Regions from separate parts of the Mycobacteroides franklinii genome, predicted to be linked through region 2. Evidence: riboswitches for the same ligand, from Rfam matches in the RefSeq annotation. Region 2 holds a riboswitch; the other holds the start of a gene.

Region 1 (16,096 bases), on a different contig from region 2:
AGGGCACCGATATGGACCGCCCGCTGCAGGACTTCCGATGGGGTATCCGACACCAGTGGTGCGGCCTCGGGCGCCGCGGTAAGTCCCTGCTCCATGGCCGCGTAGCAGGCAATGATCGATGCGCGCGGATCGCGGCCCGGTTCGGCGACCTCGGCGAGGCCGAGTTCCACCAGGTGCGCCAGCGATCCGGGTGTCGCATCGGTGCCTTGGGGTGGCGCGGATTGATCGGTGCCGCCCTCGAAGGCGTCCGGATCGCGGCGCCTGAGCACGAAGATCGTGGCGGCGATACCGATCAACACCACGCCGAGGACCACCATGGGCACCTCGGGCTCCTCCCGTCGTGGTGCGTCGCCCGGTGTCTTACCCGGTTCGGCGTCGGACTGCCGCGATTCGGCGCTGCGCGAGGTGGACTCGGGTGGGGCACCTTCCCCCGTCGTCCCCATCGCATAGAGCGAGGCCCACACCGCAACCAACAAACCAAGTGCGGTAGCGACGGCAATGATCACTTCGCGTCGGGTCAAACCCCGCAACCGTAAATACGGTGGACTCTCGGGCGGCAGCGGCATTCTGGGCCGTTGCCGCCGAAGGCTCAACAGTATGAGGATGGATGCGGCACCACACAGCAAGAGCTGCAACGCTATTGAATGATGCTGAGTGCGACGTTCCTGGGGCCGCGAAAGGACCGACGGCTCCGGTAGATAACTGCGTAGCGCCACGACGGACAGCGCGACCAGGACGATGAGCCCGGCCGCTCGTAAGAACAGCCTGTCCGCACTGTTCATGCCTCATCGTTGCACGATGACGGGTCTGAGCGCTCCACCATTGACCAACCTTGACCGCGATACGTGGGTGGCTTACAGTTCGGCTGTTAGCACCTCGCTAGGCGAGGCTCCTGCGCGAACATAGGCCACTGATCCGACGACGTCGAGAGACGCCCAGGGTTAGGACAGATCTCCCCGGCCTAAGGGGTGATCCGAAGTGGCTTCCGGTGTAGCCGGATTACGTCGTGTAGTGCCGAAGCTCTGACGAGAGGGGTGTGAGCCGGTTCTTGATCACAAGATCGGTTTTCCTTCTTGTCGTGGGCGCACCTGGTGGTGTGGTGAAGATGACGCGATGCGTCCTGGCGTGAAGGAGGTGAGGGGACGATATGACGTCCTGCGGAAGTCCATATCACAGTACGTATTCCCTAACAGCCTCCTGGACCAGGCGTAGTTCGTAATCGGTTGACGAGGCTGAGTTTTCGTTTGAGAAAGCAGCTTCGCTATGAGCCTTGCCCTGCCCCGTCACGTCGCGGTCAGTCCGACTGAACGATGAACATCCCCTTTTTCGGGCCGATGACGCTCTCGGGTTTCACCCATCCGTGGTTCTTTCTGGTATTGCTAATTGTCCTCATATTGGCCGCGTTATACGTTGTGGCACAGCGCCTTCGCCACAAAAGGGTGCTGAGATTCGCCAATACCGAGCTGTTGGACTCGGTGGCCCCACAACGCCCACGTCTGTGGCGCCACACATCCGCGGCACTACTACTGACCGGGTTGATCGTTCTCACCATCGCGCTGGCCGGACCGACCCACGATGTACGGACTCCCCGCAACCGGGCCGTCGTCATGTTGGTGATCGATGTCTCGCCATCCATGCAATCCACCGATGTCACACCCACGCGGTTGGCCGCTGCCCAGGAGGCCGCCAAAGGGTTCGCCCAGAAGCTCACCTCCGGAATTAACCTGGGGCTGATAGCTTTTGGCGGTACGTCGACAATATTGGTATCGCCCACGACCAATCATCAAGCGACTGTGGACGCCATCGCGAAGTTGCAGTTCATCGAACGCACCGGTACCGGTGAGGCGATCTTCACGGCACTTCAGGCAATAGCCACCGTTGGAGCGGTGATAGGTGGTGACAACAAGGCGCCCGCGCGCATCGTCCTGATGTCTGACGGTAAGGAAACCGTGCCGTCGAATCCGGACAATCCCAAAGGCTGTTACACCGCCGCCCGCACCGCCAGAGAACAAGGTGTGCCGATCTCGACCATTGCCTTCGGCACCGCGGACGGCACCGTCGATATCAATGGCCAACGCCAACCCGTTCCGTGGGCGCCGGACATGATGGCCAAGGTCGCAGAGCTATCGGGTGGCGAAACCTACTCGGCCTCATCAGTTGGTCAGCTCAGGCAGGTGTACGCATCACTGCAACAGCAGATCGGATACGAGACCATCAAGGGTGATGCCAGTGCAAGCTGGGTACGACTGGAAGGAATGCTGATACTGGCAGCGGCATTTACCGGACTGCTCCTCAACCGCCGCCTTCCCAACTAGCTCGATGCGTGACGAGGCTCCGATGATCAGTGATGGCTGCGAGCGCTTGCGGGAGCTGAGCGCTGCGCCACTGCCCACGGTTTTTGACCAGGTTGGTGGATCTCCGCGTGGGCTCACCGAGGCGGAGGCCGCCGACCGGCTCCACTGCTTCGGGCCGAACAGCCAGACTCCTGCTCGTGACGACGGGTTCATGACCGGTGTCCGCACCTGCTTGCGGAGCCCATTCCTGGCGCTGCTGGCCGGTTTGTGTCTTGTGTTCGTTCTCGTAGGCGATCGCAAGGCCGCGGTGACCGTTGCGGTAATGATCGCGCTGGCGGTAGCCCTGCGCCTATGGCAACGGACCCGTTCGATGCGGGCGATCCGAGGTGTGCGTGAACTCGTCACGGCGACAGCAACGGTGCGCCGGCGGGCCGATGAAGACGCCCCATCGGTAGCGCGCGACATCCCGTTCGCTGCGCTGGTGCCAGGAGATGTGGTGGTGCTCGGTCCTGGCGATGTGGTGGCGGCGGATTTGCGGATCGCGTCGGCCACCGACCTCGTGATCGATCAATCGGCGATGACCGGGGAATCGTTGCCGGTGTACAAGGACGCCACTGCGACACAGCGCCGGGCGCGAGGCTTGGTTGCGGTCGTGGATTCCGTGAACCTCTGCTTGTCGGGCACAACAGTGTTGGCGGGGGCGGCTAGTGGGATCGTCGTAGCCACCGGCAGTCGAACCTACTGCGGCGCGCTGGCCCGCCACGCTGCTGACCCACGGTCGGAATCCAGCTTCGATCACGGGGTTCGGGCGGTCAGCTGGACTCTCATTCGTTTCATGCTGGTGCTGGTGCCCATTGTGTTTGCCGTGAACGGGTTAGTCAGCGGCGCGTGGGGGCAGGCCGCGATGTTCGCAGTGGCGGTTGCCGTGGGTTTGACGCCGGAAATGTTACCGGTGATCGTCACCTCCAATTTGGCGCGCGGCGCCGTGCTGTTGGCTCGCGAACGAGTAGTTATTCGTCGCCTCAACGCAATTCAAGATCTCGGAGCAATGGACGTTTTGTGTATCGACAAAACCGGAACCTTGACTGAGGACCGGGTTGTCTACGCGCACAGCGTGGATGTGACCGGGCATGTCGATGACACGGCCAGCGAGTTGGCCTACCTGGCCATGCACTTTCAGGATGGACCCCACAGCCGGCTTGACCAGGCCGTCGCGCAGTGGGCAGACGAGGAACAGATGCCGGTGATAGCCGAAGCGGCGTACACCGGGGTAGCCGAGATCGCCCCGGAGCAGTCCCGCCGGAAACAGACAGTAGTGGTCTCCCGCCTGCATGGTGAGCACATGGTGCTCTGCAAGGGTGACCCCGACGAGGTACTGCCGTGCTGCACCCGCGCTCGGATGGGCGACGACGTCGTCGGATTTCACGATGAGTTGAAATCCGAAGCCCGCGACCTGATCTGCGCGTATCGAAAGCGCGGAATGCAAGTGATGGCCGTGGCAGCCAAGAGCCGCCCGGCGCAATTGGGGCAGTATGACAAGACGGACGAAAACGGCCTTGTCCTAGTGGGTTTCGTGGGGTTCGTCGACCCGGTCCGCGAGAGTGCTTCCTGCGCGGTGACGAGCTTGTCACGGCACGGCGTCCGGGTGAAAATCTTGACCGGCGACGACGGGCACGTCGCTCAGCAGGTGGCGACCCAGGTCGGAGTGACCTCTGACCGCGTCCTGCGCGGAAAGCAGATCGACAAGCTCGCCGACAGCCGCCTCCAAGCACTCGCGATGCAGACAGATGTATTCGCCGAGCTGACTCCCGGGCACAAGGCGCGCATCGTCGCCGCGCTACGGGACGCCGGATGTGCCGTCGGGTTCCTCGGCGATGGAGTCAATGATGTTGCGGCCCTGCGTATTGCCGATGCCAGCATCGCTCCCGATACCGCGACCGGCGCGGCGAAACAGGCCGCTGACCTCATCCTGCTGGACAAAGACCTGGCTGTGATCGCACGCGCTGTCATCGAGGGGCGACGGACGCTGGCCAACACGATGAAATACATCAAGATCACCGCCAGCTCAAACTTCGGCAATGTCTTGTCCGTCATGGCCGCCAGCATGCTGCTGCCGTTCTTGCCGATGCTGCCCAGTCAGCTGATGATGCAGAACTTGCTCTACGACATCGCCCAGCTCGCACTGCCATGGGACCGGGTAGACCCGGAGTACCTGCGCCACCCGCGGCGCTGGCAGTCCACCGGCATGGTCCCGTTCATGCTGATCTTCGGCGCGCTCAGTTCGGTGTTCGACCTGGCCACTTTCGCTGTGTTGTGGTGGGCATGTGGCGGTAGTGATGCGCCGTCGGTCTTTCAGACCGGTTGGTTTATCGAGGGATTGCTGACGCAGCTGGCCGTTGTGCTTGCGCTGCGCTCGCGCGCACTGCCCTGGCGCGGGCCTCGACCGGCCCCGGTTGTCGTGCTCAGCGCGGTGGCGGTAGGCATTGCCGGCGTGCTGTTGCCGTTCAGCCCTTTGGCGGAGCCATTACAGATGACGGCCCCGCCGCTGGGTTACCTGCTGTGGCTCGCCGTGGTGACGTCCGCCTACGTGGCCGCGGCCTGTGCGATGAAGCGGTGGTACCTACGCCGCCGAGTCACGAATAGGTGCCCTCGGGAATCATGTTGGTGATGCAGAACGGGTGGCCGGCCGGGTCGACCAGCACCCGCCATCCGCTCGGGTTCGGCTGGGTGGCGGCCTTGGTCGCCCCCAACCCGAGGATGCGCGCCTCTTCCGCGTCGAGGTCTGACGCCGCGAGCTCAAGGTGCAGCTGTTTCGGCACCCCACCCTCGGGCCACTGCGGCGGTTGATGGTCGGCTACCCGCTGGAATGTCAGCAGCACGCTCGCGCCCTGAAGCGCGGCCATATCCGGACTCTCGAACATCATCCGCAGGTCAAGGACCTGCTGGTAGAACCGTGCCAGCGTCACCGGATCCGAACAATCGATCGATATCGCACCAAGTCGAGCCGTTGTCGTCATGGAGACGAGCTTGTCACGAGTACGATGACCGCGCGGACGAGTTGGCCGGGCGGCCGCGGGCTGCGGGAGAAATCCCGTGGTTCGAGGAAAGTCCGGACTTCACAGAGCAGGGTGATTGCTAACGGCAATCCGAGGTGACTCGCGGGACAGTGCCACAGAAAACAGACCGCCACCGCAAGGTGGTAAGGGTGAAACGGTGCGGTAAGAGCGCACCAGCGGACCGGGTGACCGGTTCGGCTCGGTAAACCCCACCCGAAGCAAGGCCAAAAGGCTGTGCTTGCACAGCTGCGGAAGTGTTCGAGGGCTGCTCGCCCGAGCTTCTGGGTAGGCCGCTCGAGGTACCCGGCGACGGTGTACCCAGATGGATGGTCGCCGCTGCGTGGCCGCGGCTAGCCCGTGGCTGTGCGGAACAGGATCCGGCTTACAGGCCAACTCGCCCGCCTCTTACCCTGAACCGGTGACGGTGAAGCGCTTGGTCGCCCGCGACCTCAGCTTCGACGGCATTCGTGCGGAATTTGCGTTGCCCGCCGACTTCGGTGTCGACGCCCAGCGCGACGCGGCTCGGGCCGTCGACCGCTATCACGCGGAGCGCGTCGACCGCACCGATCTGGGGCTGGTCACCATCGACCCGCCCGGATCCCGTGATCTGGATCAGGCCCTGCACCTGGAACGCACCGCCAACGGCTATGTGGTGCACTACGCCATTGCCGACGTTGCCGCGCAGATCGAGCCCGGCAGCGCGCTGGACGCCGAGGCGCGCCACCGCGGCGAGACCATCTACCTGCCCGACGGATCGATAACCCTACACCCGCTGGTGTTCTCGGAGGGCTCGGCGAGCTTGCTGCCCAATGAGATTCGGCCCGCCGCGTTATGGCGTATCGAAACCGACAACGACGCCAACCCGGTGAGTTGGAGCGTTGAGCGTGCCCTGGTGAAATCTGTGCAGCAGCTGACGTACCGCGAGGCGCAAGACGCGGCCGACGCCGGCAACCCGCATCCCGCAATCGCTGTGCTCCCTGAATTTGGGCGCAAGAGAAGAGATCTCGGGCTCACCAGGGGTGCCATCGAACTGAATCTGCCTGAACAGGAAGTAGTGCGCGGCTCCGCCGGCGATTGGGAGCTCGCCATCGAGGCGCGCACCGAAACCGACGGCTGGAACGCGCAAATATCGCTGCTCACCGGGATCTGCGCGGCGCGGATCATGCTCGACGGCGGCATCGGGATGCTGCGCACCCTGCCGCCCGCAGATGGTGACGTGCGCCGGTGGATGCGCCGCACGGCCGAGGCCCTCGGGGTGCCCTGGATGAATGACACGCCGATCGGGGCGCAGCTCGCCGCGCTCGATCCGTGCGCCACCACGACATTGGCGATGATGACGCAGGCAACCACACTCCTGCGGGGTGCTTCCTATCTGGTTTTCGACGGGAAGCGCCCGGACGATCAGGCCGCCCAGCATGCCGGTATCGCTGCTCCCTATGCGCACGCGACCGCGCCGTTGCGCAGGCTGGGGGACCGGTTCGTCACCGAGATCTGCCTGGCGCTGTCCGCGGGCACCGCGGTGCCGCAGTGGGCGCGTGAGGGGCTGGCTGACGTCAGATCCTCATTGCTGAGTTCGAATACGTTGGCCAACAAGGTGGAACAGGCATGCGTGGATCTCGCCGAGGCCACCATCCTTGCTCCACAGAAGGGGCAGACCTTCGATTCGGCGGTGCTGCGAGGCGCCGAGAAGAAGAGGGCCGCAGAGGTCTTCGTGACCGACCCGCCTATTCTCGCTCGTTGCGAAGGCGATCCACCCGAAGGCCAGCGCGCCAAACTTACGCTGCGCGAAGCGAATCCGGATACCCGGACCGTGCTGTTCGGCTTCCCGGTCGACGGTAACTGATCACTTCTTGTGGCGCACGGCCTTGCGGAGGGCCCTGAGCGTCGACTCCACCTGGTGGCGGGTGGCCTCCGCCGCATCGTGCTCACGCTGATACAGCACCCCGTAGGTAAAGGTGTCCTCGCCCGCGCCGTGTGCCTCGGCGGCCTGGGTGCCCAGGTAGGTGCGACTGACCGTGCTGTCCTGATGTTCGCCCAGCAGTTCCTGAATGTCCTTGGCGGCCTGGGAGATTTTCTTGGCACCCTCCGCGCTGGCCACGTAGCGCAGCCGCTTGGCCGACTTGCGGATGCGGTGCAGGGCCTCGTCGCGGTACTCACCTTCGGCCCGCGCGGCCGCCCGCGCCGCACGGCGCACCTTGCGGTACGCGGCGTCGAGCGTCCCACCCTCCTCCGAGTGGTGGGTGTCCGACGCCGGCCCGGCCGACGCAACCAACTCATCCAGGGCATCGAGCAGCCGGAAATAGCGGTGACTGCGCATCGCCGCCAGCGAACGACGTAACCCGTTGTCGTACCGCTCCCTGGCCGCGTCCACCAGGCGTTCGCGCACCGGACCGCGGATGAGTGACTCCGGCAACTCGGTGAGTGCCGCGGCATACCGCTGGGCGAGCACTTCGGCATCACGCGCCGCCCCGAGGATGTTGGCCAGCAGCCGGAGCTCGTCGAGCGGTTCGGGATTGGTGTCCAGGCCGAAACGTTCGGGATTGGACTGCAACAGGCTGCGGATACGCCGGATGGTGACCCGCATTTGGTGCACCGAGTCGTCGGTGTCCACCCGGACCGCACGATCCCAGCCCTGCAACTGCTCCAGCTGCTCGAGCAGCGCGCGCTGGATGGAGTCCTTGCCCTTGGGGCGCTCGCGTTCGGGTACGTCAAGAACACGGGCCAGTTTGGAGCCGTGCCCGGCGGGGGCCGCCCCGGCGTCGAGCAGGCGGGCGGTGATCCGGTCGAACAGTGCGGTATCGACATCGCCGGAGCCGGATGTCGACAGCTCCAGCTCCCATTCGCGCCAGCTCAGGTCTCCCGCGGTGACGTGATCGTCGCAGAATTCGGCGAGATCTTCGCCGTCAGCGCCGATCAACCGGGACACGGTGCGCACGGTGCTGATCCGCGCCACCGGAGCGAGTTCGTCCTCACGCACCACTGCCAGCACGGTGTCCCGGAGCTCTTCGGGGACCACGTCATCGCTCTCGGTAAGAGGAAGTCGCAGCTCAGTTCGAGTGTCCGGTCCCGCGGGCAGCTTCAGATGCCACCCCGCGTCGGTACCGCCGGTCCGGCGCCGCAGCGTGATGCGGTGCTGCGCCAGTCGCTGATCGGGGGTATCGAAGTACACCGCATCCAGATGCTGCTGAGGTTGCTGCTCCACCCGCGCGACGGCGGAAATTCCCTCGAATGACGGGTTGATCGTCGCGTCGGTGACGTCGAACTTCCGCTCGACCTCGACGTGTTGAGATGGCATGGGGTGTGTGCCCTGACGGTCGAAGGGACGGGATGCTCGGAGTGTGCGGGCTGTGTGAGCACGCGACACGGTGCCACATTCAGGTAAACAATGGTCACGACTTGTCACCAGGTAATCTAAGATTCTCTTAGGGTTCTCATAAGGTCGGGGTATCAGATTGGGACGCGATATTCACTTCGCACCGCGTGTGGTGCCGAGTGCCGGTGTTGCCTGGTCGGTATTGTCCCCTTATGGGACGCCAGCCGTATCCACAGCTAGACCGAGGTCGACATGAAGTTACTTGTTGAGGAGTACCTGAACGGCAAGGGCGAAATCGTCTTGCCAGACGGCTATACCGTCAACTACTACCTCGAGCGTGCCATCAGCGAGCTGGGCGATACCTTCGCCTACCGCTACCTGGACTTCAACACCAACTCCGATGGCGAACCCAACGATCTCAACTGGACACAGCTTGGCCAGCGCTCTCGCGCGGTCGCGGCGCGACTCCAGCAAGTAACCCAGCCCGGCGACCGCGTTGCCATCCTGGCCCCCCAGGGCATCGATTACGTGATCGGTTTTTTCGCCGCCATCGAAGCCGGAAATATCGCGGTCCCGTTGTTTGCTCCGGAGCTGCCGGGGCACTCCGAACGACTCGATGCTGTGCTCAGCGACGCGCAACCGACTGTGGTGTTGACCAACAACGCCGCCGCCGAATCCGTCAACCGATTCGTCCGCGGGCTGCCCCGTGACCGCCGTCCCCGAGTGGTCGCCGTCGACAGCGTCCCCGATTCGGTGGCCGCCACCTACGCCAAGGTGACGCCGGATACCGACGACATCGCGTACCTGCAGTACACCTCGGGGTCCACCCGGGTGCCCGCCGGCGTCGAGATCACTCATCGCGGGGTGATGACCAACGTCCTGCAGATGATCATCTCGGTCGGTTTGGACGACAGCATCCGCAGCGTCAGCTGGCTGCCGCTGTACCACGACATGGGCCTGCTGATGATCCTGTTCCCGCTGTGCGGTGGCCGGATCACCCTGATGTCCCCGGTGTCGTTCGTGCGACGGCCCGGACGGTGGATCAAGGAGCTCGCAGCCGAGGGGCATCTGGGCCGAACCTTCGCCGCCGCACCGAATTTCGCGTTCGAGTTGGCCGCCGAGCGGGGTCTGCCCAAGGACGGCGAGGAGCTTGACCTCAGCAATGTCGCGGGCCTCATCAACGGATCTGAACCCGTCAGCATCTCCTCGATCCGCAAGTTCAACGACGCCTTCGGGCCGTATGGGCTGCCGCCGACCACCATCAAGCCCTCCTACGGAATGGCCGAGGCGACATTGTTCGTCTCCACCATTCCCTCCGATGCCGAGGCCTCGGTGCTGTACCTGGACCGCAGGGAGCTGGGCAATGGACGCGCCGTGCGCGTCGACGCGGACGACGAGAACGCCGTCCCGCAGGTGTCCTGCGGCAACATCGCGCGCAGCCAGTGGGCGGTGATCGTCAACCCGAACGCCGATTCCGAGCTGGCCGATGGCGAGGTTGGGGAGATCTGGCTGCACGGCGACAACATCGGCCGCGGTTACTGGGGCAGGCCCAAGGAGACCGACTTCTCGTTCCGTAACAAGCTGCAGGCCCGGCTGGACCAGGGCAGCCACGCTGCCGGCACCGAGCCCGGTGCCCTCTGGTTCCGCACGGGTGACCTGGGCGTCTACCTCGACGGCGAGCTCTACATCACCGGTCGGGTCAAGGACCTGGTCATTGTCGACGGCCGCAACCATTACCCGCAGGACATCGAGGCCACCGTCGAGGAAGCCTCGCCCGCGGTGCGCCGTGGTTTCGTGGCGGCATTCTCGGTGCCCGCCGAAGGATCTGGGGAGCAGCTGGTCATCGTGGCAGAGCGCGCTGCCGGTGCGGGCCGGGCCGAGCCGGAACCCATCATCGATGCCATTCGGGCTGCCGTCTCGCGACGCCACAACCTGCCCATCGCGGATGTGCAGCTGGTACAGGCGGGTGCGATTCCCCGCACCACCAGCGGAAAGCTCGCACGCCGAGCCTGCCGCCAGGAGTACCTGAACAACAAACTCGGCGTGCGCGCCTGACGATCTCGGCTTAGTACGAGTGCTCGGGAGCGGGGAACACCCCGCGCGCCACCTCGTCGGCATACTGCTCGGCGGCCTTGCGTAGTTCCGCCCCGACCTGCCCGAACTGCTTGACGAACTTGGCGGTCTTGCCGCTGGTCATTCCGGCCATGTCCTGCCACACCAACACCTGCGCGTCGCACTCCCGGCCCGCGCCGATACCGACGGTGGGGATGGTGAGCTTGCCGGTGATCTGTGTCGCCAGCTCTGCCGGCACCATCTCCATGACGACGGCGATGGCTCCGGCCTCCTGGACCGCGATGGCGTCGTGGATGAGCTGTGCGGCATCATCGTCGCGTCCCTGAACCCGGTACCCGCCAAGGCCGTTCACGCTCTGCGGGGTGAACCCGATGTGCGCCACCACCGGAATCCCGGCGGCGGTCAGCGTGGCGATCTGCTCGGCAACTCGTTCTCCGCCTTCGAGTTTGACGGCGTGCGTGCCGGCTTCCTTCATGAAGCGGGTGGCACTCGCGAGGGCCTGGGCGGCCCCGCCCTCATACGAACCGAAGGGCAGATCGGCGACCACCAGCGCCTCCGGTGCGCCGCGAACCACGCCGCGCACCAACGGGATCAGCTCGTCGATGGTGATCGGGACGGTGGTGTCATATCCGTAGACCACGTTCGCGGCCGAATCTCCGACCAGCAGAACGGGAATCCCGGCATCGTTGAACACCCGCGCGGTGGAGTAGTCGTACGCGGTGAGCATCGACCACTTGTGGCCCTCGGCCTTCCACTTCTGCAAGTGGTGCACGCGGGTCTTGGTGCGAGGCTTGGGGGAAGTCTCGGAAGCAGCGCCATACAAGGCGGATTCAGACATCAGTGTCTCTTTCGTTCGTCTCCTCAAGGCCCATCCGGGTCCCTGGGTTTCTAACGATGTTCAGTCTGCCACCGCGTGGCCACGAGATGAATATCCAAGTGGGTGGACTTGGTCACACCTGAGAGTCGCGGCGTTTGGTCACGGGGTAATACCCGCTCGCCTAACATCTGCCGCATGCAGCGGCTTTCCGGACTCGACGCCAGTTTCCTCTATCTGGAAACGTCCACCCAACCCATGCACGTGTGCGGGATTCTGGAATTAGACACCACAACCATTCCTGGTGGCTACTCGTTCGAGAAACTGCGGACCAAGCTGGCCGAACGCGTCGAGGGCATCCCGTCGTTCAAGGAGAAGCTCGCCGACAGCCGGCTGAACCTGGATCACCCGGTATGGGTGGACGACGACGACTTCGATATCGACCGTCATCTGCACCATGTCGGCCTACCGTCGCCCGGCGGCAAGGCCGAGATCGCCGACATGTGTGGACACATCGCGTCGCTGCCGCTGGATCGCGCCCGTCCGCTGTGGGAGATGTGGGTCATTGAAACAGGGGACACCAACCGGCTCGTGGTCATGACCAAGATGCACCACGCCTCCGTCGACGGGGTGACCGGCGCCAACCTGATCTCGGCGCTGTGCGCGTTAGAACCCGATGCCGAGGCGCCCGAACCCACGCCCGGGGTCGGCGGTGCCAACAGCATCGAGATCGCGGTAACCGGAGCGCTCAAATGGGCATCGCGGCCACTGAAATTCGCCAAGCTCCTGCCCGCCACGATCGGGGTGATCCCCGCTTGGCTGGAGCGTTCCAAGCGCGGCGAGGCCATGTCCGCGCCCTTCTCGGCGCCGCGCACCTCGTTCAATTCCACGATCACCAGCCGTCGCAATGTCGGGTACGCCCAGCTTGATCTGGACGATGTCCGCGCGGTCAAGAACCATTTCGGGGTCAAGGTCAACGATGTCGTGATGGCCATCTGTGCCGGTGCGCTGCGCAAGTACCTGGACGATCGTGGCGAGCTGCCGGACAACTCGTTGGTCGCCATGGTTCCGGTTTCCGTGCACGAGAAGTCGGACCGGCCGGGCCGAAATCAGGTGTCCGGCATGTTCTCTCGGCTGGAGACGAATGTCGATGATCCAGTGACCCGGCTTCAAGCCATCGCTGCGGCAAACAACATCGCCAAGGATCACACCGCAGTGCTGGGCGCCACCCTGCTGCAGGACTGGAGCCAATTCGCGGCGCCGGCGGTATTCGGTACCGCCATGCGCGTCTACTCGCGCATCCGGCTCGCCGACCGTCACCCGGTGATCCACAACCTGGTGGTTTCCAACGTGCCGGGACCGCAAGTGCCGCTGTACTTTTTAGGCGCCCAGGTCATCGGGATGTACCCGTTGGGCCCGATCTTCCATGGCGCCGCGCTCACCGTCACGGTGATGTCGCTGGACGGGAAGCTCAACGTCGGCTTGATTTCCTGCCCGGATCTGATGCCGGACCTTTCCACCCTGACCGACGATTTCGGCGTGGCGCTGCAGGAGCTAAAGGCCCGGATCTGAGTTCGCATGGCAACATGGCTGACATGATGTTGCGTGGTCGGCGGGTTGCTGCCGTTTTGGCTCTTGCCTCGGTGGTAGCCGTCGTCTCTGGTTGTGTGCGGTCGGTCGAGGGTGAGGCGACGGCGGCACGGCCGTCGGAAACCTCGCTCAGTTGGGGCGATTGCGACGGCTTCACGCCCGAGAACGTCACGATTCCGGCCAGCACGGTGTGCTCGGAGCTGGAGGTTCCCGTCGACTACGCCAAGCCCGACGGAGCCAAGGCGCGGCTGGCGATCATCAAATACCCGGCCAAGGGCGACAGGATCGGGTCGCTGCTGATGAACCCCGGCGGTCCGGGCCAGTCCGGTATCGAGGCCGCGACCGCCATCGTCAAGCAGGTGCCCAAGGACATCCGTGACCGCTTCGACTTCATCGGATTCGATCCGCGCGGCGTCGGGTACTCGACTCCGGCGATCGAGTGCAACACGGACAAAGACGTCGATCGGCTGCGTGCGCAGAACGACACCGACTACAGCCCCGAGGGCGTGGCCCGGATGGAACAGGATTCCAAGGACTTCGTGAAGCGCTGCGTGGACAAGGTGGGGCTGGAGTTCCTCGCCAATGTCGGCACGGTAAACGTCGCCAAGGACATGGATCGGCTGCGCGCCGCGCTGGGCGACGAGAAGTTGACCTACCTGGGCTACTCGTACGGAACCCGGATCGGCACCACATACGCAGAAGAGTTCCCCCAGAACGTGCGCGCGCTCATCCTGGACGGAGTCATCGATCCCAACGCCGATCCCACCCAGGCCGATATCGACCAGATCGCCGGATTCCAAAAGGCTTTCGACAACTACGCCGCCGACTGCGCGAAGAGCCCGACCTGCCCGCTGGGCACCGATCCCGCGCAGGCGACCGCGCGCTATCGGGCCATGATCGATCCGTTGGTCGATCACCCGGTCAAGACCAAGGACGGTCGCGGTCTGTCGCATAGCGACGCGATCATCGGCACCATCATGGTGATGTACTCGCCCACGCTCTGGGAGGCGTTCACCAAGGCACTCCGCCAGCTCAGCGAGGGATCGGGCGACATCCTGCAGCTGCTCGCCGATGCCTACATGAAGCGTGACGAGGACGGGCACTACAGCCACGCACAAGACGCGCAGACCGCCATCAACTGTGTCGACGAACCACCGGAGAAGGATCGCGCCAAGGCCGTCGAGAAGGACCGGCGCATCCGCGAGGTGGCGCCGTTCCAGGACTACGGCGAGTTCACCGGTAACGCGCCGCTGGGCGTGTGCGCGTTCTGGCCGGTACCGCCGACCAGCAAGCCGCACCCCATCCACGTGGCAGGTCTGCCCAAGCTGTTGGTGGTTTCCACCACCTACGACCCGGCGACCCCCTACCAGGCGGGCGTTGAACTGGCCAAACAGCTCGGTGGAGGCCTGCTCACCTACGACGGGACCAAGCACACCATCGTGTTCGACGGCAACCAGTGCGTCGACAAGGCGGCTGAGGACTATCTCATCAAGGTCACGACTCCGCCTGAAGGCGCCCGCTGCTGATCCCTTTTGGTACGCGACATGGCACGATGTGGCCCATGATGCGGATGCGCCGGGCGTTGCCAGTGATTTTCTTGATGTTGACGGCGGCCGTCCCTGCGATCCCCGCGGCCGCTGCGCCGCTGCCGGCTCCCAGCCCGTCGCTGCAGGCGTTCTACGACCAAAAGGTCGTCTGGGGCAGCTGCGTGGGATTCGTTGGTGACACCAGTCGCATCGCGACCGCGCGCTGCGCCAAGGTCAAGGTGCCCGTCAGCTACGACAAGCTGATGGGCGCGGTGGCCGAGCTTGCCGTGCTCAGGGTGCCCGCCTCCGGCAAGCGCGTGGGTGCACTGCTGGTCAATCCCGGCGGCCCGGGCGGATCGGGTGTGGACCTGGCGGCCGGGATGGGCGCCAAGCTGGGTGATTCTGAGGTGGGGAAGAGCTTCGACATCGTCGGGTTCGACCCGCGCGGTGTCGGCGGCTCCACGCCGACCCTGCGCTGCCGTACCGACGCCGAATTCGACGCCTTCCGCCGGGAACCGCTGGCCGATTACAGCCAGGCCGGCGTGGCCCACATCGAAGACGTGTACCGCAAGTACGTCAACGAATGTGCAAACCGGATGGGGCTGGACTTCCTCGCGAACGCCGGAACTGCTTCGGCAGCAAGGGATATGGATATCGTCAGGAGCATTGTCGGAAATGGGGCGGCGGACACCAGGCTCAATTACCTGGGCTACTCCTACGGCACCGAACTGGGCACCCAATATGCCGAATACTTCCCGCAGAACGTGCGCACCATGGTCTTGGACGGCGCGATCGACCCGACGATCGACCCGGTCGAGTCCAACGTCCGACAGATGACCGGATTCCAGGTGGCCTTCAATGACTACGCGGCCGACTGCGCCAAGGACGCCAAGTGCCCGTTGGGGGCCGACCCGTCGCAGGCCGTGAAGCGTTTTCACCAGCTGGTCGACCCGCTGGTGGCCAAGCCGGCCAAGACCAATGACCCGCGCGGGCTGAGCTACCAGGACGCCATCACCGGCACCATCCAGGCGATGTACACGCCGCGCTACTGGAAGTTCCTCACCTCGGGCCTGTCCGGCCTGGCAGATGGCAGCGGGCCCGATGACCTGCTGTGGCTGGCCGATCAATACCAAGAGCGCGACGATCACGGGAGCTACGACAACCTGCAGGACGCGTTCAATTCGATTCGGTGCGTCGACGGACCGACCCCGAAGGATTCCGCTCCCTGGGTGGCCGCCGACAAGCAGCTGCGCGAGCAGGCGCCGTTCTCGAGCTACGGCCAGTTCACTGGATACGCCCCGCGCGATATGTGTGCCTTCTGGCCGGTGTCGCCGACGTCGACACCGCACACCCCGTCGACTCCCGGCCTGCCGCCAGTGGTGGTCATCTCCACGACCCACGACCCGGCGACTCCGTACGAGGCGGGAGTG
Region 2 (16,096 bases):
CATGGTGTAGCCCGGCCCGAGACGAGCGGGCATTGCGGCCGCCGTCGGACCCCTGAAAACAGAAGACCCCCCGAATATTCGGGGGGTCTTCTCTTGTGGAGCTGCCGGGAATTGAACCCGGGTCCAACGGCCGTTCATTAAGGCTTCTCCGTGCGCAGTTCGCTGTGTCTCTACTCGGATCTCTCAGTCACGCGAACAAGCCGAGATGACGATCCCAGCCGCTGTTTGATGTCCCGGTGACTTCCGCGGCCGAAGCCACCGGTTGATCCCGCTAGCTGATGCCAGGGTCCGGGCCGCGGGAGGTCCCGGTCTGACAGACACGCAGTCGCTTAGGCAGCGAGTGCGTAGTCGCGCTGATGAGAATCGGCGCTTAATTGGTTGCAATGACGCTTACGGTGGTCTCTTGCCTGCACCGGCACGCTTCCCTTAAGTCGAGACTCGCTGTCGAAACCTTTCAGCCCCGTCACCCCACCGACCTTCGGTGGGACACTCCATCGTACCGCCGTATATCCACGAAGCCACCGAATTACCCGCCCACCCCACGGTAGCGTCAGCCAAACGTCGCCAACTTCGGGAGTCATCACCATGCGCATGCTGCTGATCACCTGTGTCTCCGTTACGGCGGGCGCAACCGTATTCGCTGGTCAAGCCTCCGCGGATCCGCCGGTGCCCAACCTTGACGGCTACGCACCGGTCGAGGCCACCGCCTTTGAGACCTACTCCGCCTATGCGACCTCGGGTGTGCAGTTCCTCACTCCGGACGGACTGCACTGCCGCATCACCGCCAACTCCCGCGCCACCGGCGTCGACGGAGCCTGCTGGGGCAAGCTCCCCGGTGTGACGGGCGACGAGAACTTCGCCACGGTGTCGCTCAATACCTCTACCGCGAGCCTGAGCCACATGCCGGACCTGGGCCAGCAGGAGATCATCGCCCGACCCGACGCCTCCCCCGCCGGCCCGGCATCCATCGACCCCAGCGTCTATCGGCCGCTGGCGCCCGGACAGAAAATCACCTACGGCCTCAAGGGCACCGACAAGGTGATCACATGCGGCATCAGCGAGCAGCACGAGACGATCTGCGTACTGCCCAACAATTTCTCCGGCGGCGGTCCGCACGGATTCGTGCTGTCCCCCGCCGTCAGTCGCGCCTTCTAGCCTCGTCGTCGAAACCGACGTTGTGGCGACAAAATGCGAGACGAATCCGCCACAACGTCGGTCTCGACGAGAACGGAGAGGGCACGCAGGGAGCTAGCGCGCGTCCGCCAACACTTCCACCGCCGCGTTGTATCCGGGGATGAAGGAAATTGCCGGTCCTCCATGACATCCCGCGCTCCCCAGGTACAGGCCGCCGACAGGCAACGGTTGGTCGCGGTATCCGCGCGGCCCCGGCCTGTTGATACCGATCTGGTCCGCGTGCACCAGCCCGAAGCAATAGTCACCGCCCGGCGCACCGAACATGGCGCCCATGTGCCGCGGCGTGAACGTGGTGTGCCGCAGCACAACGTCCTCGAAATTGGGGGCCAGCCGGGAGATCTTATCGATCACCCGCTGCCCCATCTCCGCCTTCATCTCGCCATAGCTGGCATGCCCGGCCTCCACCGGAAACCACAGCGCGAATGCCGAGGCCGCGTACTTGCCCTCCGGCGCCAGCTGTACGTCATGCAAGGACGGAATCTGAAACACCACCGCAGGATCAGCGGGCACGATCCCCCGTCGACAGTCTTCCCATTGCGCCTGCAGCTCTTCCGGCGTGCTGTACATCCCTACCGTCGACAGCAACCCCGGATCGTTCAGGATCTCGTAGGGCGCGACGAACTCCGGTAGCGCGTCGAGCGCGAAGTGCATTTGTAGATAACTGCCACGGTGATCCACCCGCGCGAATCGGTCACGCTGATCTGATGGGACAGCCGAAGAATCCAACATCTCCACGACGGTGAGATCGGGTGCGACACACGAAACAACCACCGGCGCGGTAATTGTCGATCCATCTTCCAAGGCGACGCCGGTCACCCGACCGCCCGACGTGAGGATCTGGGTCACCTTGCTACGGAGTCGAACCTCACCGCCGTGCGCAACCAATCGAGCATGCAGATGCGATGTCAGTGCACCTATGCCACCACGCAGCTTCTTCATCTGCAGCGCGGTCGCGTCCGGCATGGCCAACCCGAACGCGAGCGCCGCGGCGCTACCCGGGGTTTCCGGGCCGCGGTAGGTCATGTTCAGCGCCAGGAACGCCAACATGCCGCGCAGCACACCGTGCTTCTCTTTGTCGGGGAAGTAACGGTCCAGCACGTCGGTCACCGATCCGAACAGCATCTCGTTGATGCTTGACCGCTCGAATTCGTTTGTCGCGCAGGCATACATCTCATCAAAAGTCTTTGGGGGCTGCCCCACCTCGAAACGCCCCAGCGCCCTGGTCGGCGCCTGACTCCAGGCCATGATCCCCGCCATGCCGTTGACCGCCTCGGCCCCGTGCACGTCATTGAGATGGGTCAACAACTTCATCGGGTCGCTGTAGTAGATCAGCGGATCGTCGCCAATCCCCCTGAGCGCCACCGAAACGACATCCAGGTCGACCGCCGGCAGGGTATCGAGGCCAAGGTCGCGACTCAAAACGGCGGACGTCGGAAACTGAACCGATCCGGCAATCTCGAATCGGTATCCGTCGAACAGCTCCACCGTCGAGGCCATACCGCCGGCATACAGCTTGGCGTCCAGGCACACCGTGTGTAGCCCTGACTGCTGCAGTTTCGCCGCGGCAGTCAGACCGTTGTGTCCGGCACCGATCACGATCGCTTCGAAGTCCGCCATCACCCCACGCTGGCACGGCTCGTCAAGTTTTGTCAATAGTGACAAAACTTGACGTCAGGAAATATCGCCGATTCCTGCCTTCAACGAGTCCAGCGCGGTGCGACTCAGCCGCGCAAGCTCATCGGGCGAGCGATCCTCGCCCAGCATCCACGCGTCCATGGCACCGAAAACCGCCGCCGCGATACAGCGCGCTGTCACGGTATTGCGCAGCCGCACATCAGGATCCGTATCGCCGCCACCATCACGCACGAGATGCTCCTCGATCACCTCGGCGAACTCGGCCTCCACCTGCCGGATGTGCCGCACGATGCGCGCCCGATCGAGTTCCTGGTTACGCAGCGTCGCGATCTTGACCACCGCATCGACGTCATAGGGAGCACTGAAGATCGCGGACTCCACCGATTCGAGGATGGGCTCACCCGGCGACCGCGCATCCAAGGCGTTGCGGAACCATTCCAGACCGAGGTCGTAGTCCATGAAGAGCAGATCGTGTTTGGACTCGAAATGGCGATAGAAGGTTCGCATCGAGACGCCCGCGTCCGCGGCGATCTGCTCCACCGAGGTGCCCTCTATGCCCTGGCCGAGAAAGCGAACCACCGCGGCCTGCCGAAGCGCCGCACGAGTCCGTTCGCTACGCACAGTCTGGGCAGGTCTGGCCATCCTCGAAAGGTACCCCACGTACGACCAGCCACAAGTTATGTCACTATTGACAAAACTTGATGCCACTGCGAGGCTCCCGACATGGTGTCGCTCATCGTCCACGCGATCCTGGGAATCGCCGTCATCGCGTTCATCGTTGCCGCGAACCGGTCGATATTCGCCCGGCCCGCAACGGGTCCCGCCGTATCGCTGCTGGAGGTCGTCTACTACGTCGTCGGCATCGCGTCGGTTGTGCTGGGGTGGTACTTCAACATCCGATACGTCGCCGAGTACCACGTGTCCAACCCCATAACGGGCTGGGTCGACTACATCAAATTGATGTTCGCCAATCCCGCGGCAGGCTCGGCCGGGCAGGATTACACGATCGGCAACGTGATCCTGTTGCCGCTCATGACGATCATCGACGGATATCGCCGCGGCATTCGGCGCCCATGGCTCTATTTCGTATCCAGTCTGTTCACCAGCTTTGCCTTTGCGTGGGCTTTCTACCTGGTCACGGTGGAACGGCAACGCAGACACCAGATGACGCGCGCCGTAGCCGCGTAATCCGTTCGGGTCACATGCCCTTGGCGCGCCGCCCCAGCTCACGGGTGATCTCGCGCGAGGCGTCCCGCTTGGCGATGTCCTGGCGTTTGTCGTGTGCCTGTTTACCGCGCGCCAAGGCCAGCTCCACCTTGACCTTGCCGTCCAGGAAGTACAGCGATAGCGGCACGAGCGTGAGGTTGCCGTCGCGGACCTTGCCGACCAGCTGATCGATCTGCGCCCTGTGCAGCAACAGCTTCCGGTTCCGCAGCGGTGCGTGGTTGGTCCAGGTTCCGTGGTCGTACTGCGGGATGTGTAGCGCGCGCAGCCAGACCTCGCCGTCATCGATGGTGGCGAAGGCGTCTACCAGGGATGCCTTGCCCTCACGAAGAGTCTTGACCTCGGTGCCCACCAGCTGCACCCCGGCCTCATAGACGTCGAGGATCGAATAGTTGTGCCGCGCCTTGCGATTGGACGCGATGATCTGGCGCCCGTCGGTCGGTTTCTTACTCATCGCCGGACATACAAACGAAGCGTCACATAGGCGGTCACACCGGCGAGCAGGATGCCCAGAGCCGCCATCTGGATGGCCGCGAGGAACACGTCACCGTAGGTGATCGGTGCCACCAGGTTGGCCTGAATGAACTGCTGCAGAGCCCCATTGAGAATGGTCACCCGTGCGATGATCAGGCCGATGACCGCAAGCGCCACGCCGGCGAGCGCCGCGATGACCGCCTCCAACAGGAACGGCAACTGGGTGTACCAGCGGGTGGCACCCACCAAACGCATGATGCCCACCTCCGTACGCCGGGTGTACGCGGCCACCTGAACCATGTTGGCAATCAACAAGACCGCACCCACGGCCTGAATCAGCGCGATCATGAACGCCGCGTCACGCAGGCTGTCCAGGACGGCGAACAGCCGGTCGATCAGGTCCTTCTGGTTGAGTACACCGCGGACACCGGGCTTGCCCACGAATGCCTCGTCGAAGTCGGCATGCTTCTCGGGGTCCTTGAGCTTGACGATGAACGAGGCCGGGAACGCGTCCTTGCTGACATCCTTCATCAGATCCTGGAACTGCGGCAGCCGCCGTCCCGCGTCCGCGTAGGCATCCTCACGGTTCACGAAGCGCACCGACTTGATATCGGAACGCTTTTCGATCTCGTCACGCAGACCCTTGCAGATATCACTGCTGCAATTGGTGTCGCTGGCCGACAGATCTTCGGTAAGGAAGATCTGCGTCTCGACGCGGTCCAGGTAGATGGCCTTCGAGTTTTTGGCCAGCGATATCACCAACAGACCACCGCCGAACAACCCGATCGCGATGGCAGTCGTGATGATCATCGCCACCGTCATCGTCACATTGCGGCGCAGGCCGGTGAGGACCTCGTTGAACAGGAATCCAAAACGCATTTATCGATCCACTCCGTAGACACCGCGCTGCTCGTCGCGGATCAGCTTGCCCAGTTCCAACTCGATCACACGCTGCCGCATCGAGTCGACGATGTGATGGTCGTGTGTCGCCATCAGCACGGTGGTGCCGGTGCGGTTGATCCGCTCCAGCAGCGCCATGATGTCCTCACTGGTCTCGGGGTCCAGGTTTCCGGTCGGCTCGTCGGCCAGCAGCACCAGCGGACGGTTCACGAAGGCCCGCGCGATACCGACGCGCTGCTGCTCACCACCGGAGAGCTCCGACGGCAGGCGGCTCGCCTTGCCGGTCAGGTTCACCATCTCCAGTACCTCGGGCACGATCCGGTTGATGATGTCGGTCTGCTTGCCGATCACCTCAAGTGCGAAGGCGACGTTTTCGTACACCGTCTTCTGCTGCAGCAGCCGGAAGTCCTGGAACACGCAGCCGATGGTCTGCCGCAGGTGCGGGATCTCCCGGCCCCGCAGCTTGTTGACGTGGAACTTGGAGACCCGGACCTCGCCCTTGGTCGGCAGCTCCTCACCCAGCAGCAGACGCATGAATGTCGACTTGCCTGAACCCGAAGGACCGATGAGGAACACAAACTCACCCTTGTCGATCTCGAGGCTCACGTTGTCCAACGCGGGCCGAGCCGACGATTTGTAGAGCTTGGTTACCTTTTCGAGGCTGATCACGGCACGCCAGTGTAGCCGGGAAAACCGTGATCACCGTGAGGACGCACTAGGGCACGGGGTTCGGAGCAGGCGGCGGAGGTGCGCCCGGCAGCGGCGGAAGCTGCGGCGGGACCAGCCAGGGCGGCAATATGCCCGGCGGCGGAGGCGTTGTCGTCGTCGGGGGTGTCGGCGGCGCGCCGCTGGGCGTCGACGTCGGGAACGTCGTCACGATCGTGTTCGTCTGCTCGGTCGACGTGGTGGTGGTCGGTGTGGTCGTCGTCGGACGCCTCGTGGTGGTCTGCACCGGCCTCGGCGTGGACGTCGTGACGCTGGGCGTCGGCACCCAGGTGTACCCCGGCGGCGGCTGCGGCGGCGCAGGCTCAGGCCGCGTGATGTCGTAGAGCCAGCTCGCGGCGATGAAAGCGAGGATCAGCACAACGGTCGACGTCCTGACCCGCACCTTCTCGCGGAGCTTTTTGGCGCGGGACAGCACCTTCTCCCAGAACGGCTCCTGGCGGGATTCGCTCATGTGAGCTCCTCCGCCTTCACAATCGGCTGCGGCTTGGTATCGACACCCTCTTTGTCGTTCTTGGCTTCGTCGCGCTTGGCGTCGCGTTTGAGCTCGCCCGAACTCGACGACGACATCGTCCGCACCGTCGGGCGGCTATCCCCTACCAGTGCGACACCTGCCTTCGCCAGCGCGGCGATCACCTTGGCCCGCATCCGGCGCCCCACCTCGAACTGCTTGCCCGGCAGTGTTCGCGCCACCATGCGCACGTTGACCCGGTCCACCTCGATGCTCTCCACACCCATGAGTGACGGGGCATCGAGCAGCAGCTGCGAAAGGTCGCGGTCCACCAGCGCCTGCTGGCACACGTCGTACAGCACATCATTGACCCGAGCCAGGTCGACGCTCGTCGGCACCGGGATGTCGACGACCGCGCGGGCCCAGTCCTTGGAGAGGTTGACCGCCTTGACGATCAACCCGTTGGGAATGGTGATCACCTCGCCGTCGCCCGAGCGCAATTTGGTGACCCGCAGCGTGACCTCCTCGACGGTCCCCCGCGACTCCGTGGTTTGCCCCTGCACGTACAACTCCACCAAATCACCAAAGCCGTACTGCTTTTCGGTGATGAGAAAGAATCCACTCAAGAGGTCCTGGACCACGCGCTGCGCACCGAAACCCAGTGCACCACCGAGCACCGCGGCCGGACCTGCCAAGCCGCCGATCGAAATACCCAGCACCCCAACGACGTGCACGGTCGTGATGACGACGACCAGCACCACAACGATCCAGGAAACCACCGAGGCCAGCGCCTGACGGTGCTTGCTGGCCTCCGAACGCACCAGCGCGTCGCTTTGCGTGAACGAGCGATCCAACCGTCGGGTGATCTTCTGAGCACCCCAATTGATGAAGCGGACCAGGATCATCGCACCGAGGATGGCGATGACGATGCGCAGCCCATTGTCGAGCAGCCAGCGTCCAATCTGGCTGGACCAGAAGGAATTCCAGCGTTCTGCTAGGCGAAGGCTCGCCGCACTGAATTCGGCGGCTTTAATCATCGCGCCTGTTGCGCCACCGGATCCCCGCCTCGAGGAATCCGTCGATGTCCCCGTCGAGCACTGCCGCGGGATTGCCCACCTCGTACTCAGTGCGGAGGTCCTTGACCATCTGATACGGCTGCAGCACGTAGGAGCGCATCTGCGTACCCCATGAGCTGCCGCCATCGCCCTTGAGCGCATCCATCTCGGCGCGCTCTTCCTGCCGTTTGCGCTCCAGCAGCCTGGCCTGCAGCACGCGCATCGCGGCGACCTTGTTCTGCAGCTGCGACTTCTCGTTCTGGCAGGTGACGACGATGCCAGTCGGGATGTGCGTGAGGCGAACCGCGGAGTCGGTGGTGTTCACCGACTGGCCGCCCGGGCCGCTCGATCGGTACACGTCAACGCGTAGATCGCCTTCGGGGATCTCGATGTGATCGGTCGTCTCCACCACCGGGAGTACCTCGACATCGGCGAACGAGGTCTGTCGCCGGCTTTGGTTATCGAACGGACTGATGCGCACCAGGCGGTGTGTGCCCTGCTCCACCGACAAGGTGCCGTAGGCGAAGGGGGCATGCACGGCGAAGGTCGCGCTCTTGATGCCCGCTTCTTCGGCATAGGAGGTGTCGAACACCTCGACCGGGTATTTGTGCGCCTCGGCCCAGCGGATGTACATGCGCATGAGCATTTCGGCCCAGTCCGCGGCGTCCACACCGCCGGCGCCAGACCGGATGGTGACCACGGCCTCACGCTCGTCGTACTCGCCGGACAGCAGGGTCCGGACCTCCATGGCCTCGATGTCCTCGCGCAGCTTGGCGCGGTCGGCATCGGCCTCCGCGACAACGGACGCGTCTTCGGATTCCTCCGCGAGCTCGTAGAGCACCGGCAGATCGTCGAGCCGCTGCCGCAGGGCCTCGACGCGCCGCAGCTCACCCTGTGCGTGCGAGAGCTGACTCGTCACCTGCTGGGCGCGCGCCTGGTCATCCCACAGGTTGGGGTCGGCGGCGGCTTCTTCGAGCGTCTTGATCCGGGCACGCAGGCCATCGACGTCGAGCACCCGCTCCACCGTGGTGAGAGTCGTGTCGAGGTCGGCGATGTCGGCTTGGCAGTCCAGATCCACAACTGTTCAGGCTACCGGGCAGAGCGTGGGTCCTATTGCCACCCGATGGCTAGGTGCCGGAGCCCTGCCTGCCGTGGGTGATCGAGGTGATGTGGTCGGCACAGAATCGCAGCTGATTTCCCGCGTCCGCGACCTCGGCTTCAGTGAGGTGGCTTGGTGTTCCCAGCACACTAAGCATCACCGCGACCTCGCCATTGCCGTCGAAGACGGGCGCGCCCAGAAAGCCGATGCGTCGCGGCTCACTGAAATCGATCGGCTCACCCATACGGGCGAGCAAGGCTGCCAACATGGATTGAATGGTGTCGAGTCGCTGGCCGACGGTGCCGTGGCCGGCCGGCTCACTGAGCTGCATATAGAACTTGTCGACACGGTCGCTCTGCACGGACGCGAAGTAGCCCCGCTCGCGGACCCCGGCCAGCATGGCCTGCATCCCGTCCCAGAGCTCATCGGTGATCGTCGGAGTCGCCCGCAGCAGCCAGCGCCGCACGTCCTCGTCCTGCGCCCATGCCATGAACACCAGACCAGCCGGCGCAGTGAGCCTGATCCGCTGACCCACCTGATAACTGCCGCCTGTCGGCGACCGACCGTGTGACGCGATGACCGCGACGTCCTCTCCCGCGATCATCGAGGCGGTGCATGCCGTTCCGAACCGGGTCGCGAGTCGCTTCACCTCGGTGTCCACCACCTCGGCGATCTCAAATCGCTGCCGCGCCGCATGCCCGGTAATCAGCATGGACGGGCCGATCGAGTACGTCTTGTGCCGGGGGTGCCGAACGAGGTAGCCCGCCTCGGTGAGTGCCTGAAGTATCGCGAGCGTGGATGCCGGATTGACCCCGACGGCCTCGGCGATTTCGGTCATCGACAACGGTTGAGTCGGTCGGCCCGCCAGATGGTCGAGGATCTGCGCGGCGCGCACCACAGCGGGTGCGGGCTTCGTCATTTACCCCCCAATCCAAACGTCTGGCTGCTAATATTTCAGTGAATTTGATATATCGAATTCGAACAAGAAATACAATACTTAACTACCTGGCTACCGGGGGTCCCGCTCGACATGTACTCCTTTGGCAAGCAGCTAGCCGCGCTACCAAGATCACGGTACGGCCCATGGGCGGTCATTGCCGCCGGAGAGACCGAAACCGCAACCGCATTCGCGCGCCACATCGCGGCAAACGGCATCAACATCGTCCTGGCGGCGCATGGCGGACGGGCCGACGCGTACACGTTGACCATGACTGCCGGCGTGAGCGTCCGGACCACCTCACCCGACGTCTTTACCGGTGAACTCGCCGCGGCGACAGACGATATCGAGGTGGGCCTACTGGTGTGCATCACCGACGAAGATGCCACCGGCGGCCGCTGTGGTGAATCTGCCCTGAATCGGTTGCGCACGCTCTACCTGACCCACCGATTCGGGCAACGAATCGCCGATCGCGGCGAGGGAGCCGTAATCATGGTGAAATCACTGGCCGCACAATCGATCTCCCAGGGCACACCACTACACCGCGCCGACTCGACATTCACGGCCGGCCTCCGCGACGGCCTGCTTCGGCAGGATGTCGAGGTTGCCCTGTTGGACGACTTTGTTCCACACCGCCCTGCGATGGACGCCGACGACCTCGCGCTCATGGCGCTGGCCCGCCTCGGGCGACAGCGTCACCGCCATTGCCTCCACGACGGAGACGTATCCGCCGTCCCACCGGCGCTCCGGGCCAACTGACGCGACCCGAACCGCTTGTGCACGTGGTGTTCAAATCCCCGTCCCTCCCTATCCAAACTGACGCGGTGGTAGGTTCCTGACCGTGAGTCAGGATACGAACGCCGCCCCCAAGACCGAACTGCTTCACCCCACTGCGGACGACTTCGCCGAATTCGACGGCGAAACGCGTCGGCTCCTCAAGGCAACCGTCGATTGGTTCGAGGAACGTGGAAAGACACGGCTGCTCCAGGACTACGTCGACAAGGTCTTCTACCAGGACTTCCTGGACTTCGCGGCGCGCGAAAAACTGTTCGCCACCTTCCTGACCCCCGCTGCCGACGGCGCCGGGAACGCCGAAAAGCGCTGGGACACCGCGCGAGTGGCCAAGCTCTCGGAGATCCTCGGCTTCTACGGCCTGAACTACTGGTATCCGTGGCAGGTCACCGTGCTGGGCCTGGGCCCGGTATGGCAGAGCGCCAACGCCGACCCGCGCAAGCGGGCCGCCGATCTGCTCGACGGTGGTGCCGTCGCCGCGTTTGGCCTGTCCGAGCAGGCCCATGGTGCCGACATCTACTCCTCCGACATGGTGCTGACCCCACTCGAAGGTGGCGGCTACAAGGCCTCGGGCCCCAAGTACTACATCGGCAACGGCAACTGTGCCCGCATCGTCTCGGTGTTCGGCCGGGTCCAGGGCCGTGACGGACTCGATCAGTACGTCTTCTTCCTCGCCGACAGCGAGCACCCGAATTACAAGGTGATCAAGAACGTCGTGCCGTCGCAGATGTACGTCGCCGAGTTCGCGCTCGATGAGTATCCGGTCAGCGAAGACGACATCCTGCACGTGGGCGCGGATGCCTTCAGCGCGGCACTGAACACCGTCAACATCGGCAAGTTCAACCTGTGCTTCGGCGGCATCGGCCTGTCCACTCACGCCTTCTACGAATCAATCACCCACGCCCACAACAGGATTCTCTACGGCAACCCGGTGACCAAGTTCGACCATGTGCGCCGCGAGTTCGTCGACGCGTACGCCCGCCTGCTGGCAATGAAGCTCTTCAGCGAGCGTGCGGTCGACTACTTCCGCACCGCCAATGCCGAGGACCGGCGCTACCTGCTGTTCAACCCCGTCACCAAGATGAAGGCCACCACCGAAGCCGAGAAGGTGCTGGCACTGCTCGCCGACGTCATGTCGGCCAAGGCCTTCGAGGCAGAGAGCTACACGACTGCCGCTCGCATCGATGTGGCCGGTCTGCCCAAGCTCGAAGGCACCGTCGCGGTGAACCTGGCACTGATCCTCAAGTTCATGCCCGCCTACCTGCATGATGCGCAGGACCTTCCGGTGCCCGGCGTCCAGCTGCAGCCCGGCGACGACGAGTTCCTGTTCCGTCAGGGACCGGCCAGCGGCCTGGGCAAAGTCCGCTTCCACGACTGGCGCAAGCCCTTCGCGGACAATGCCGGCATCCCGAACGTCGCGGCCTTCACCCAGCGTGCCGAGGCGTTGGCCACGCTTGTCGCCAGCGAGCGGGACGCGATCAAGAACGCCGGCCTGGACCTGCAGCTGAGCATCGGCGAGCTGTTCACCCTGGTGGTGTACGGCGGTCTGATCTTGGAGCAGGCGAAGCTGCGCGGCACCGACTCGGTGCTGATCGACCAGATCTTCGAGTTCCTCAACCGGGACTTCTCCACCTACGCGGTCGATCTACTGGGCAAGCGCGAGGCCACGGCCACCCAACGGCAGTGGGCCAAGGACGTCATTTCAGAACCGGTATTCAATTCCGAACGCTTCGATGAGATTTGGAATCGGATCGAGGCGCTCTCCGGTGCGTACGAAATGCGGGCCTAGTCCGCAGGTCTACCCGCGCACACTCGTTTCCGTCGCTAGCATCGGTGGGGTAACCCGTCCGGACAGGACCGCGGCCAGCCCCCTGTCGGCCAGCCCATAGCCGACGACAGCCGCTGCCCTGTCGGGCAGATAAGGATGTACGAGGGTGCGCGCCGTTCACGTCGCCATCGTCGGTGCGGGCCCCTCGGGGTTCTTTGCCGCCGGATCGCTGCTCAAACACACCGATTTCGACGTCCACGTGGACATGCTCGAAATGCTGCCGACTCCTTGGGGTTTGGTTCGGTCCGGGGTGGCCCCCGACCACCCCAAGATCAAGTCGGTCAGCGCGGTGTTCGAGAAGACGGCCACGCATCCGCGGTTCCGATTCTTCGGCAACATCGAGGTGGGAGTGCAGATCACCGCCGAGGAGCTGGCATCTCGCTACGACGCGGTGATCTACGCGGTCGGCGCCCAGTCCGACAAACCACTGGGCATCCCGGGTGATCAGCTGCCCGGCTGTATCGCCGCCGTCGACGTCGTGGGTTGGTATAACGCGAACCCCACCTACCAGAAGGTGGCGGTCGACCTGTCCGGTCAACGCGCCGTGGTCGTCGGCAACGGCAACGTCGCACTGGACGTCGCACGCATCCTCGGCATGGATCCGGAGTCGCTACACACCACCGATATTGCCGATCGGGCATTGGATTCCTTGGACCACAACGCGATCCGTGAGGTGGTAATCATCGGGCGGCGCGGACCACTACAGGCGACCTTCACTCCGCTGGAGCTGCGCGAGATGGGCGAGCTGCCCGGCGTCGACGTGGTGGTGGACCCCGAGGACTTGGCCGGCATCACCGACGAGCAGCTAGCGGCGGCCCCCAAGCCCACCCGCACCAACATCGACACCTTGCGCAAGTTCTCGGAGCGGCCGCATACCGATGGCCATCGCAGAGTGGTGTTCCGGTTCCGCACCTCCCCCATTGAATTGCACAGCAACGGTACTGGCGAGAACCAAGTCGAATCAATCACTGTGGGCCGTAACGAATTAGTCGAAGAAGACGGGTACCTGGTTGCCCGCGACACCGGCGAACGCGAAACACTGCCCACCCATCTGGTGGTGCGCGCCATCGGATATCGCGGGGTTCCGGTGCCGGGATTACCTTTCGACTCCCGGCGCGGGGTCATCCTCAATGATGCGGGGCGTATCGAGGGCCGCGACAACGAGTACGTGGTCGGCTGGATCAAGCGTGGCCCGGTTGGCGTTATCGGAACCAACAAGAGCGACTCGCAGGAGACGGTCGACACCCTGCTCGCCGATCTGGCAACCGCAGCACTGCGGGCCGCGCCCGATGTTGCGGCCCTTGAGGAATGGCTGTTGGGGCACGAGCCGCACATCGTGTCCCAATCCGATTGGCTCACCATCGATTCGCACGAACGGGCGACCGGTGAACCACAAGGACGCCCCCGGGTGAAGCTCGAAACGGTGCCCGAATTGTTGGCCGCGACGGGACGGCACGATCAGCCGTGACGTTGAGCTAGGCCGCAGACTCGGCACAGTTCAGCGAGTTGTTCATCTGCATCCAGCTATACACCGCAACCGGAATTCCGAACGCCGCACCGCCGACGATGGCTCCGACCGCACCTGCGGGCGCAGCACCTACGAGGCACCCGGCGGTGGCACCGAGACCGAGGCCGACGAGCCCGCCGACCACCGAACCAACACCTACGGCAAGTTCGAATCGGGTCAATGCAATGGACAGTTCGGTGTTGTAGTCGCTGCGCGGTGCCGCAACGGTGGTCACCTTCTCCGGAACACGGTTGCCGAAGTCGAGAAGGGACGTAGGGAAAGTCAATACGTTTGCCATGACGGAACTCCTTGATGGCTCAGGCTGTCCCGGTCAAACATGCACTCCCCTAGGGGTGCGCGCGTTGGCCAGAAGACGATGTACGAGGACTTCGATAAGGGCTACTGTCGCCAGTTCCCATGTGGTCCTCACCTCCTCCTAGCCAGGGCGCACACGCGCCACAACACCGTCATCAAGCGCTGGGAAGAAGAGCACACGTCGAATCACACGTGAGCCGCATCCCCTCGTCAAAGCTTTGGCACCACACGGCGTATCAGACTCGCTGAAGCCACTTGGGCTCAACCCTTAATCCGGGAAGAGCTGTCCTGACCCGGGGCGTCTCTCGACGTTCGGGGTCAGTGGCCTATATCCGTGCAGACGCCTCACCTATCGAGATGCTTGCAATAACAAGCGTGACACAGATTCACGGAACCGGTCAACCCGAAACCCGTTAAGAGAACGTCAGCGCCGGCAGTCCTTCACCACCCTCAGATCGCCGAGAGGGTACTGCCGCTGCCAGATACGGAGCGATTTCATGCCGAGAGACCAGGCAACCCGCACAACAGGCGTGCCGAATTGAATGGTGTGAATTGACTGTGTATTTGCTGTGCGCATTAAGCGGGCGATACGCGCCGGCACACGGCCAATATATCTGCGAAATCGCTTCCTAGTGATCCATACATGAACATCCCATGACCGGATGCTGCACAATTTAGGAAGAATCGAAGGAAATCTGTCAACTAGGGCTGGAGTGGTCGTGAGTTTTATCGGTCGCGTGGCGAAGAGCGTGGGCAAGGCCGCGGAGGCCACAACATCGGTGGCGGGTGCCATTGGCGGAGCGGCCATCAGCGGCACCATCGGTGCGGTTGCCGGTGCAGCCGCAGGGGTCCGTCGCGGTCTTAGCGAGGGTAGCCACTCAACACCGGCAGCAGCAGCCGTCATCGGGGCGCTCGCCGTCACCGGGCTCATCGAATGGCCGGTAGTTCTCGTAGTGGGCGGTGCCGCTCTCATATTGCGCCAGTTGAACAGCGATTCCGAAGTGGCACAGGCCTCCACGGAGCCGTCTACGGTTGTTCCCCTCGCACGACCTGCCGCGAAGCCCGCGAAGCCCGCGACATCCACGCCCACCACGTCGGCCGCCACGAAGGCAGCACGACCAAGGAAGTCTGCGGCGAAACAGCCCGCACGCCAGCCCCGGCCACACTCGTAATCGATTCAATTGACACCGCGAAAACCTGTACCTTCTCCCCTGCGTGCCGTCGCACTAGGGATCAAAACTGCTGCCACGCTTGCAGAAGCCTCAGCTCAATTCGTAGCTTCCGCCGCCGTCACGGCGACGAACGTCGGTATCAAGACCATCACGGCCCCGCTTCACGAGAGCGCACGGGCGGCCAACCGTCAGTGGTCCGAACTCGTGCTCGGCCGACAGTGCTCCTCCAACGACCGGCGCGTATGGATCGAAATCCGGGATCTGGACGGACCGCACGCGCCCCGACTCAGCACCGAAATACTCAAGGCGGCCCGCACGCACCCTGGAGTGATATCGGCGGTGCTCAACTACCCGCTGTCACGCCTGGTCGTGGAACTGGAAACAGATCCAGGTTCGGCTCCGACGCCACTTCGCACGCTCTGCGGAGTCCTCGACCAACTCGAGTCACGCTATGGCGGCGGCAAGACATCGCACCACCCGCTCACCGAAATACCTGGTGACGGAAAGCTGCTCGCTCAGAAGATCTTGACGACGGCAGCCAACGCGGCCGGCCTTGGGATTGCCACCGTCGGGCAGACACTCCTGTTCCCCCGACTGCCCGCGAGCCTCGTCGGAGTAGTGGTGGCGGTCGACTACCAGCCCTGGTTCAGGCGACTCCTCGAAGACAGACTCGGACAAACAACCGCAGACACCGTGATCGGTCTGCTGACCACCACCGCCAACACCGTCACGTTCTCCCAGCCCTCTCTGGCCGTAGATCTGGCGATGAACCTCCTGAAGTCCGCGGAAT

The links. A riboswitch is a leader RNA that binds a small molecule or an ion and turns the genes downstream of it on or off. The one in region 2 is predicted to bind magnesium.
Region 1: it holds a riboswitch for magnesium, as region 2 does, so the genes downstream of both, BKG76_RS01040 (VWA domain-containing protein) here and BKG76_RS25425 (hypothetical protein) in region 2, are expected to answer to the same signal.

The regions. Positions count from the first base shown of each region.
Region 1 covers NZ_MLIK01000004.1:98,438-114,533, reverse strand. The annotation lists gene BKG76_RS01045 (DUF4129 domain-containing protein) at 1-782, opposite strand, end outside; M-box (ykoK) riboswitch at 869-1,041, shown strand; gene BKG76_RS01040 (VWA domain-containing protein) at 1,311-2,315, shown strand; gene mgtA (magnesium-translocating P-type ATPase) at 2,320-4,962, shown strand; gene BKG76_RS01030 (VOC family protein) at 4,928-5,311, opposite strand; RNA gene rnpB (RNase P RNA component class A) at 5,349-5,751, shown strand; gene BKG76_RS01020 (RNB domain-containing ribonuclease) at 5,769-7,193, shown strand; gene BKG76_RS01015 (CYTH and CHAD domain-containing protein) at 7,194-8,645, opposite strand; gene BKG76_RS01010 (fatty acyl-AMP ligase) at 8,916-10,718, shown strand; gene panB (3-methyl-2-oxobutanoate hydroxymethyltransferase) at 10,729-11,574, opposite strand; gene BKG76_RS01000 (WS/DGAT/MGAT family O-acyltransferase) at 11,749-13,122, shown strand; gene BKG76_RS00995 (alpha/beta hydrolase) at 13,137-14,666, shown strand; gene BKG76_RS00990 (alpha/beta hydrolase) at 14,702-16,096, shown strand, end outside.
Region 2 covers NZ_MLIK01000019.1:2,154,658-2,170,753, reverse strand. The annotation lists gene BKG76_RS18000 (cellulase family glycosylhydrolase) at 1-10, shown strand, start outside; RNA gene ssrA (transfer-messenger RNA) at 94-462, opposite strand; gene BKG76_RS17990 (hypothetical protein) at 586-1,155, shown strand; gene BKG76_RS17985 (phytoene desaturase family protein) at 1,249-2,811, opposite strand; gene BKG76_RS17980 (TetR/AcrR family transcriptional regulator) at 2,866-3,471, opposite strand; gene BKG76_RS17975 (DUF2834 domain-containing protein) at 3,553-4,017, shown strand; gene smpB (SsrA-binding protein SmpB) at 4,028-4,507, opposite strand; gene ftsX (permease-like cell division protein FtsX) at 4,504-5,406, opposite strand; gene ftsE (cell division ATP-binding protein FtsE) at 5,407-6,096, opposite strand; gene BKG76_RS25175 (hypothetical protein) at 6,225-6,476, shown strand; gene BKG76_RS17950 (mechanosensitive ion channel family protein) at 6,601-7,638, opposite strand; gene prfB (peptide chain release factor 2) at 7,631-8,734, opposite strand; gene BKG76_RS17940 (IclR family transcriptional regulator) at 8,784-9,674, opposite strand; gene BKG76_RS17935 (short-chain dehydrogenase) at 9,786-10,451, shown strand; gene BKG76_RS17930 (acyl-CoA dehydrogenase family protein) at 10,534-12,273, shown strand; gene BKG76_RS17925 (FAD-dependent oxidoreductase) at 12,419-13,780, shown strand; gene BKG76_RS25425 (hypothetical protein) at 13,788-14,117, opposite strand; M-box (ykoK) riboswitch at 14,331-14,498, opposite strand; gene BKG76_RS17915 (hypothetical protein) at 14,872-15,306, shown strand; partial or broken gene BKG76_RS17910 (HAD-IC family P-type ATPase) at 15,796-16,096, shown strand, end outside.